Regions from separate parts of the Rhizobium sp. BK529 genome, predicted to be linked through region 2. Evidence: predicted binding sites of a transcription regulator. Region 2 holds the regulator's gene; the other holds the start of a gene.
The links. Region 2 encodes HrcA, which represses chaperone genes, less so after heat shock. Its sites were predicted from a motif close to GTTAGCACTCNCNNNNNGNGAGTGCTAAC; they were not measured.
Positions count from the first base shown of each region.

Region 1: the regulator HrcA is predicted to act here: its motif matches at 2,358-2,386, upstream of groES (co-chaperone GroES).

Region 1 covers NZ_JACIAU010000001.1:2,633,070-2,637,385, reverse strand. The annotation lists gene groL (chaperonin GroEL) at 312-1,949, opposite strand; gene groES (co-chaperone GroES) at 2,006-2,302, opposite strand; gene FHX08_RS13345 (TIGR01459 family HAD-type hydrolase) at 2,658-3,506, shown strand; gene FHX08_RS13340 (bifunctional riboflavin kinase/FAD synthetase) at 3,521-4,316, shown strand, end outside.
Region 2 covers NZ_JACIAU010000001.1:3,078,033-3,082,348, forward strand. The annotation lists gene FHX08_RS15445 (nucleoside hydrolase) at 223-1,167, shown strand; gene grpE (nucleotide exchange factor GrpE) at 1,238-1,873, opposite strand; gene hrcA (heat-inducible transcriptional repressor HrcA) at 1,986-3,074, opposite strand; gene rph (ribonuclease PH) at 3,253-3,969, shown strand; gene FHX08_RS15465 (VOC family protein) at 4,044-4,316, shown strand, end outside.

The DNA.
Region 1 (4,316 bases), 440 kb from region 2:
GGATTTCCTTAAGTTGGGAAAATACACGATACGCAAGCCTCGCGAAAGTTTCAGTCCAGAAGCGGCATGTAGTGACCTGATTAAATGCTTAAGCAAGGCAGCATTTTCGAATCGTTGAATAGAAGAGAGCGGAATAAAGAAAAGGGCGGTCCGAAGACCGCCCTCCATAGACCGAACCAGTTGGTTCAGATGTAAGACGACTCTAGCGTCTTACATCATGTCCATACCGCCTGTTCAGCGCGCTTGACGCGCTGAACCACTTTAGATGATGGGCGGTTTTATGAACTATGCTGTAAGACGCCTCCGGCGTCTTACATCATGTCCATACCGCCCATGCCGCCCATGCCGCCCGGCATTGCCGGAGCGTCCTTCTTCGGCAGCTCGGCGATCATGGCTTCCGTGGTGATCAGCAGCGAAGCAACCGAAGCTGCGTTCTGCAGAGCCGTACGGACAACCTTGACCGGGTCGACGATGCCCATGGAGATCATGTCGCCAAATTCAGACGTCTGGGCGTTGTAGCCGTAGTTGTCTTCGTTCTTGTCGAGGATCTTGCCGACAACGATCGAAGCTTCATCACCAGCGTTTTCAGCGATCTGGCGAACCAGAGCCTGGAGAGCGCGGCGAACGATGTTGATGCCGGCTTCCTGGTCGTCGTTTTCGCCCTTAGCGGTGATCTTCGTGGAAGAACGCAGCAGCGCGACGCCGCCGCCCGGGACGATGCCTTCCTGAACAGCAGCGCGCGTCGCGTTGAGAGCGTCGTCGATGCGGTCCTTCTTCTCCTTAACCTCGACTTCCGTCGAACCGCCGACGCGGATGACGGCAACGCCGCCAGCGAGCTTGGCAAGACGTTCCTGCAGCTTTTCGCGGTCATAGTCGGAAGTGGTTTCTTCGATCTGGGCCTTGATCTGAGCAACACGGCCTTCGATGTCGGACTTGGCGCCAGCGCCGTCGACGATCGTGGTGTTTTCCTTGGAGATCGAGACCTTCTTGGTGCGGCCGAGCATGTCGAGGGTGACAGACTCGAGCTTGATGCCGAGGTCTTCGGAGATGACCGTGCCGCCCGTCAGGATGGCGATGTCTTCGAGCATGGCCTTGCGGCGGTCGCCGAAGCCCGGAGCCTTGACGGCAGCAATCTTGAGGCCGCCGCGCAGCTTGTTGACGACGAGGGTCGCAAGAGCTTCGCCTTCGACGTCTTCAGCGATGATGAGGAGCGGCTTGCCGGTCTGAACGACAGCTTCGAGAACCGGGAGCATGGACTGCAGGTTCGAGAGCTTCTTTTCGTGCAGGAGGATGAAGGCATCTTCGAGGTCAGCAACCATCTTTTCCGGGTTGGTGACGAAGTACGGGCTCAGGTAGCCGCGGTCGAACTGCATGCCTTCGACGACTTCGAGTTCGGTTTCGGCGGTCTTGGCTTCTTCGACGGTGATGACGCCTTCGTTGCCGACCTTCTGCATGGCTTCAGCAATGTCGAGACCGACCTGCTTTTCGCCGTTTGCGGAGATCGTGCCGACCTGGGCAACTTCTTCCGACGTGTTAATCTTCTTGGCCTTGGCCTGGAGATCCTTGACGACTTCAGCAACAGCGAGGTCGATACCGCGCTTCAGGTCCATCGGGTTCATGCCGGCAGCAACCGCCTTTGCGCCTTCGCGAACGATGGCCTGTGCAAGAACCGTTGCAGTCGTGGTGCCGTCGCCGGCGACGTCGTTGGTCTTCGAAGCAACTTCGCGGACCATCTGCGCGCCCATGTTTTCGAACTTGTCTTCGAGTTCGATTTCCTTGGCGACCGAAACACCGTCCTTGGTAATGCGCGGAGCGCCGAAGGACTTGTCGATAACGACGTTACGGCCCTTCGGACCGAGAGTGACCTTCACTGCGTCAGCGAGGATATCGACGCCGCGCAGCATCTTTTCGCGCGCGCCGCGGCCGAATTTTACTTCTTTAGCTGCCATTTTGAGAACTCCTGAAAAGGGGTGTCAGCGATTACAGGTGAAAGACAACCGGCTGATCAGCCGATGATGCCCATGATGTCGGCTTCCTTCATGATGAGAAGGTCTTCGCCGTTGATCTTGACTTCGGTGCCGGACCACTTGCCGAACAGAACGCGGTCGCCAGCCTTCACGTCCAGCGGAACGACCTTGCCGGACTCGTCACGAGCGCCGGAACCGACAGCGACGATTTCGCCTTCCTGCGGCTTTTCCTTAGCGGTATCCGGGATGATGATGCCGCCCTTGGTCTTCTCTTCGGATTCAACGCGACGGACGACGACGCGATCGTGAAGCGGGCGGAAATTGGTGCTTGCCATTGTCTAATCCCTCGATCAAATGACATTCGCGGACCGGGTGGCCCACATGGAGAATGTTAGCACTCAACTCCCGTGAGTGCTAGCGCCGTGCATTTAGGGATGGCTCCGGAAGGAGTCAAGAAGAGCCTTCACGGATTTTTATGCCGGAATTGTGGAGACGGGCGGGATTCGTCAATATGGTTACCGAGCCCCAGGCCGCGTCCGGCTTTTTTATAAGCCTTGGCGGGACGGTATAGGTTCGATCCTATCGTGCTCACTATCCTTCGTCAGGCATCTTCCGATGCAGAAAATGCCTTGCCATTAAAGTCCGCCTTTGCAATGTCACCGGTGACCGAAAGCGAAGCAGGAAAGCGGAATGGCAAAGCGGATTGCGAACTTCTCCGAGATCACCGATCGATATGACGCGGTGCTCTGCGATGTCTGGGGCGTCGTGCATAACGGCGTCGATCCGTTTCCCAAGGCCGGCGAGGCGCTGCAGGCCGCCCGTGCCGCCGGCTTGGCCGTCGTTCTGATTACCAATTCACCCCGCGTCTCCTGGCAGGTCGTCGAGCAGTTGCGCCAGATCGGCGTGCCCGACGGCGCCTATGACCGCATCGTCACCTCCGGTGATGTGACCCGGGCGCTGATCGCCGAAGGTCCGCGCGAGGTTTTCCTGCTCGGCCCCGAACGCGACAGTCCAATCCTCGAAGGCCTCGATATCGAGCGCGCCGCCGCCGGCGAAGCTACCTCCGTCGTCTGTACTGGTTTCTTCGACGACGAGACACAGAAGCCCGAGGATTACAGGGACATGCTGCTGGATTTCAAATCCCGTGGCGTGCCGATGATCTGCGCCAATCCCGATCTCGTCGTCGAGCGCGGCCACCGCATCATTCCCTGCGCCGGCGCCATGGCCGCCTATTATGAGCAGCTCGGCGGCTCCACCCGTATTGCCGGCAAACCGCACCGGCCGATCTATGAGGCAACGCTTGCCGCAGCCCGTGAAGTGCGCGGCGACTTCCCTATTGACCGCGTGCTGGCGATCGGCGACGGCATGCCGACGGACGTTCGCGGCGCCTTGAATTATGGCCTCGATCTTCTCTACATCAGCGGTGGCATCCACGCGAAGGAATATACGTTGAACGGCGAGACAGACGAGGCGATCCTGCACGCCTATCTCGAACGGGAAAAAGCCGCACCCAAGTGGTGGATGCCGCGCCTCGCATAAGAGAAATGAAGCCGATGACCGTATTTCACCGCAATGAAACCCGCGATCCGCTACCCGAGCATCTGAAGGGCGGCGTCATCGCCATCGGCAATTTCGACGGCGTTCACCGCGGTCACCAATCCGTGCTGAACCGAGCGCTCGATATAGCACGAGAGCGTCGCATTCCCGCCCTCGTGCTGACCTTCGAGCCGCATCCGCGTACCGTCTTCAAGCCGGATGCGCCGGTCTTTCGTCTGACGCCCGCCCCCTTCAAGGCGCGCATCCTGGAGGAAATGGGCTTCAACGCCGTCATCGAATATCCCTTCGATTACGACTTTTCGCAGCGTTCGGCGGAAGATTTCATTCATTCCATCCTGAAGGACTGGCTCGGAGCCTCCCAGGTGGTGACCGGCTTCGATTTCCATTTCGGCCGCGGCCGCGAGGGCGGGCCGGCCTTCCTGATGGATGCCGGCAACAGATATGGCTTCGGCGTCACCCTGATCGACGCCTTCCGCGACGAGAATACCGATGTCGTCTCCTCGAGCCATGTCCGGGCGCTGCTGAAGGAAGGCGACGTCTCTGCCGTCGCCGCCATGCTCGGTTATCATTATACGGTGCAGTCGAAGGTGATTGGCGGTGAAAAGCTTGGCCGCCAGCTCGGTTTTCCGACTGCCAATATGCAGCTGCCGCCGGAGGTGGATCTTGCGGCGGGCATCTATGCCGTTCGCTTCCGCCTCGAAAACGGCAAGCTTTATGATGCGGTGGCAAGCTACGGCCGCCGCCCGACGGTGACGGAAAACGGCGCGCCGCTGCTAGAAACCTATCTCTTTG
Region 2 (4,316 bases):
CCCAATATGGGAACGACGGTTGCCCGCTGCAAGGCGTGACGGCGGTCGGTCCAGACATCTCACATTTTAAGGCAAAGCCGCATGAGATCGCTTCCTTGACAAAGGGCGCGAGGCCTCGCATCAAAACAAGCCCGGCGCGATGTGCTGATTTGCGACGGGAGCGTGAAGACAATGAGAAGGTGCATGCTGTAGCGACGCGCACCAGAGGATGGAACGATTCGGATGGCAGAACCGAGAAAGATCATTATCGATACCGACCCTGGCCAGGACGATGCCGCCGCGATCATGCTGGCCTTCGGCAGCCCGGAAGAACTTGACGTGCTGGGCATCACCACCGTCGCCGGCAACGTGCCGCTGGCTCTGACGAGCCGCAATGCACGCATCATCTGCGAGCTTTGCGAACGGACCGACATCAAGGTCTTTGCCGGCGCCGACCGGCCGATCGCGCGCAAGCTGGTTACCGCCGAGCACGTGCATGGCAAGACAGGCCTTGACGGCCCGACCCTTCCCGAGCCGACGATGCCGCTGCAGGCGCAGCATTCCGTCGACTTCATCATCGAAACGCTGCGACGCGAGCCGGAAGGCACTGTCACGCTCTGCACGCTCGGACCGTTGACCAATATCGGTCTGGCTTTCCAGAAGGCGCCTGATATCGTTCCGCGCATCCGGGAATTGGTGATGATGGGAGGCGGTTTCTTTGAAGGCGGCAACATCACACCGGCGGCCGAGTTCAACATCTATGTCGATCCTGAGGCCGCCGATATCGTGTTCCACTCAGGTGTGCCTGTTGTCATGATGCCGCTTGACGTCACACATCAGCTTCTGACACGCAAGGATCGGGTGAAACGTATGGCCGATATCGGCACGGCACCCGCCAAAGCGATGGTGGAGATGCTGGAATTCTTCGAGCGCTTCGACGTCGAAAAATACGGCTCGGACGGCGGCCCGCTGCACGACCCGACGACGGTCGCCTACTTGCTGAAACCCGAGCTCTTCAAGGGCCGGGAGTGCAATGTCGAGATCGAGGTGAAATCGGAACTGACGGTCGGAATGACCGTCGTCGACTGGTGGCACGTGACCGACCGCAAGCGTAATGCGAAGGTCATGCGCCATGTGGATGCCGACGGCTTCTTCGATCTCCTGATCGAGCGCTTCGCGCGAATCTGATCCGCCATTATCCAACGGAAGCAAAAAGGCCGCTGAGCGGCCTTTTTCAATTGTCAGATGTTCCGCTCCTTCAGGCGTCCTTCTCGTCAAGCACGGAGTTAGCATCTGCTTCGACGATTTTGGGGCCGCCCTTTGCAACGCCGACCATGGCCGGGCGCAGCACGCGCTCGCCGATGGTGAAGCCTGCCTGCACCACCTGAACAACTGTGTTGTTCGGCACTTCAACATTCGGCACTTCGAACATCGCCTGATGGAAGTTCGGGTCGAACTTCTGGCCGACCGGCTCCAGCTTGCGAACGCCGTGACGCTCGAGAGCCGAAAGCATGGAACGTTCGGTCATCTCGACACCTTCGATCAGCGTCGTCAGGCCGGCATCGGCAGTAGCCTTGGCTTCCGGCGGAATAGCATCGAGCGCGCGGCGCAGGTTGTCAGAGACGGCCAGCATGTCGCGGGCGAAGCCTGCGACAGAATAGGACTTGGCGTCCTTGACCTCGCGCTCCGTGCGGCGGCGCAGATTGTCCATTTCGGCAGCGAGCCGCAGATAGCGGTCGCGCAGTTCAGCATTTTCAGCCTTCAGAAGCTCAAGCGGATCAGGTTCACTCGCAGCAGCTTCCTTCACGGCTTCATTCTCGACGTTTGCGGCAGCTTCGGCTGCGGCTTCCGCTGCAGCTGCGTCAGGTCCGTTCTGCGTCGTTTCATCGGTCATGACGGTCTCCGGTTGGTGTCTTCTCAGATGCGCCCGATATCGATGTTTGGCCGGAAAAAATCAAGTCTGCGTGACGAAGAAGCGAAAATTCGAAGCAGTTCTGTGAAATATTTCAAAGAGAGCCGCGTGAAAGGCGCGAAACGAGCTGGGCGGTATAATCGACCATCGGGACGATACGCGAATAATTGAGTCGCGTCGGGCCGATGACACCAACCGCACCAACAATGCGGTCATCATCATCGCGATAGGGCGCGACGATCAACGAAGAGCCTGACAGCGAGAAGAGCTTGTTCTCTGAGCCAATGAAGATACGCACACCCGGTCCGCTTTCGGCAAGATTCAGGAGCTCGATCAAGCTGTCCTTCTTCTCGAGATCGTCGAAAAGCAGGCGCAGCCGGTCAAGGTCTTCGGCGCCGCCTACACCTTCCAGCAGGTTTGCGCGGCCGCGGACGATGAGCTGCGCAGGCTTGGTCTCGTCCGAACTGCCAGCCCAGACGGCAACGCCGCGTTCAACGAGATCCCGCGACAGCGCATCGAGCTCGTGGCGAACTTCATCTTTCAGCCGGCTCAGTTGCAGGCGCAATTCCGGCAGCGTCTGGCCAGTCATGTGCGCGTTGAGGAAATTGGCGGCCTCAGTAAGCTGCGAAGAAGTGACACCCGCGGGCAGTTCGATAATGCGGTTTTCGACCTGATCGTGATCGCCGACAAGCACAGCCAGCGCCTTGGTCGGCTCCAGGCGGATGAACTCGACATGTTTCAACACCGGATCGCTCTTGGAGGTAATGACGAGGCCGGCGCCGCGCGAAATGCCCGACAGCATGCGGCTTGCCTCGTTCATCATCGATTCCACGGGATTGTCGCGGCTTTCGGCCCGCACCTGGCGATCGATGCTGGCACGCTCTTCAGCCGAGAGATCGCCGACCTGCATGAAGGCATCGACGAAGAAGCGTAAGCCCACCTGGGTCGGCAGGCGGCCAGCGCTGACATGTGGTGAATAAATGAGGCCGAGCTCTTCCAGATCGCTCATGACATTGCGCACGGAGGCTGGCGACAGCGACATGGGCAAGAGGCGCGACAGATTACGGGAGCCGAGCGGCTCGCCATGCTCCAGATAGCCTTCAACGATGCGCCGGAAGATTTCCTTCGATCGTTCATCCAGCGCAGCCACGGCATCCGAAATTGATGTCGACCTGTAGCTCATGAACTTTTCGCACCCGCACTGAACGATATTCAGAAAATATAGCCAATCTCACCCCCGTGGCAAAAGGGAATTTGCAAATGCACGCAGCCAATCGTAGAAGCGGGCGACGATACAATACATGCATGACATAACCCGGGAAGCGCTGACGTTTTTCGGCATCATGTTTCAGGAGAAGAGAATGCGGCCTTCAGGCAGAAAAACCGACCAGATGCGCAAGGTCTCCTTCGAGCGCAATTTTTCGAAGCATGCGGAAGGCTCCTGCCTAGTAAAGTTCGGCGACACACACGTGCTCTGCACAGCAAGCCTGGAAGACAAGACGCCGCCGTGGCTGCGCAATACCGGCAAAGGCTGGGTCACCGCCGAATACGGCATGCTGCCGCGCGCAACGGGCGAACGCATGAAGCGTGAAGCTGCTGCCGGCAAGCAGGGCGGCCGCACGCAGGAAATCCAGCGCCTCATCGGCCGCTCGCTGCGCGCCGTGGTCGACCTGACCGCGCTCGGTGAACGCCAGATCACGCTCGACTGTGATGTCATCCAGGCCGATGGTGGCACGCGCACAGCCTCGATCACTGGTGGCTGGATCGCGCTTTATGACTGCCTGCGCTGGATGGAAACGCGTAATATGATCAAGGCCGACCGTGTCCTGAAGGATCATGTTGCAGCGATCTCCTGTGGCATCTTCGCCAACCAGCCGGTCATCGACCTCGACTATCTCGAAGATTCCTCGGCCGAGACCGACGCCAACTTCGTCATGACTGGGGCTGGCGGCATCGTCGAGATCCAGGGCACGGCAGAAGGCACGCCTTTCAGCGAAGAGGAATTCTCCTCACTGATGGGTCTTGCCAAGTCGGGCATTGCCGAACTGGTGGACCTGCAAAAGCAGGCGATCGCCTGAGGCCAACCGTTCTGGCCTATCCATGAATTTTTCCTTGTCCCCGTCTCGGGGGCGAGGCGGACCGAGAGGCGGCAATGGCGCAACCCATCGAAGGCATTCTTGAAACCGCGCTTTACGCTGCCGATCTCGATGCGGCCGAAGCCTTTTACGGAAATGTGCTCGGCCTTGAGAAGATTACGCGTGCCGGCAACCGCCATGTGTTCTTCCGTTGCGGGCCGAGCGTATTGCTGATCTTCAATCCGGAGGAAACGGTGAAGCCACCAGCGCCTGATAGCTTGCAGGTCCCGCCGCATGGCGCCGTCGGAAGGGGCCACGCCTGTTTCAGGGTTTCGGGAGATAATCTCGAT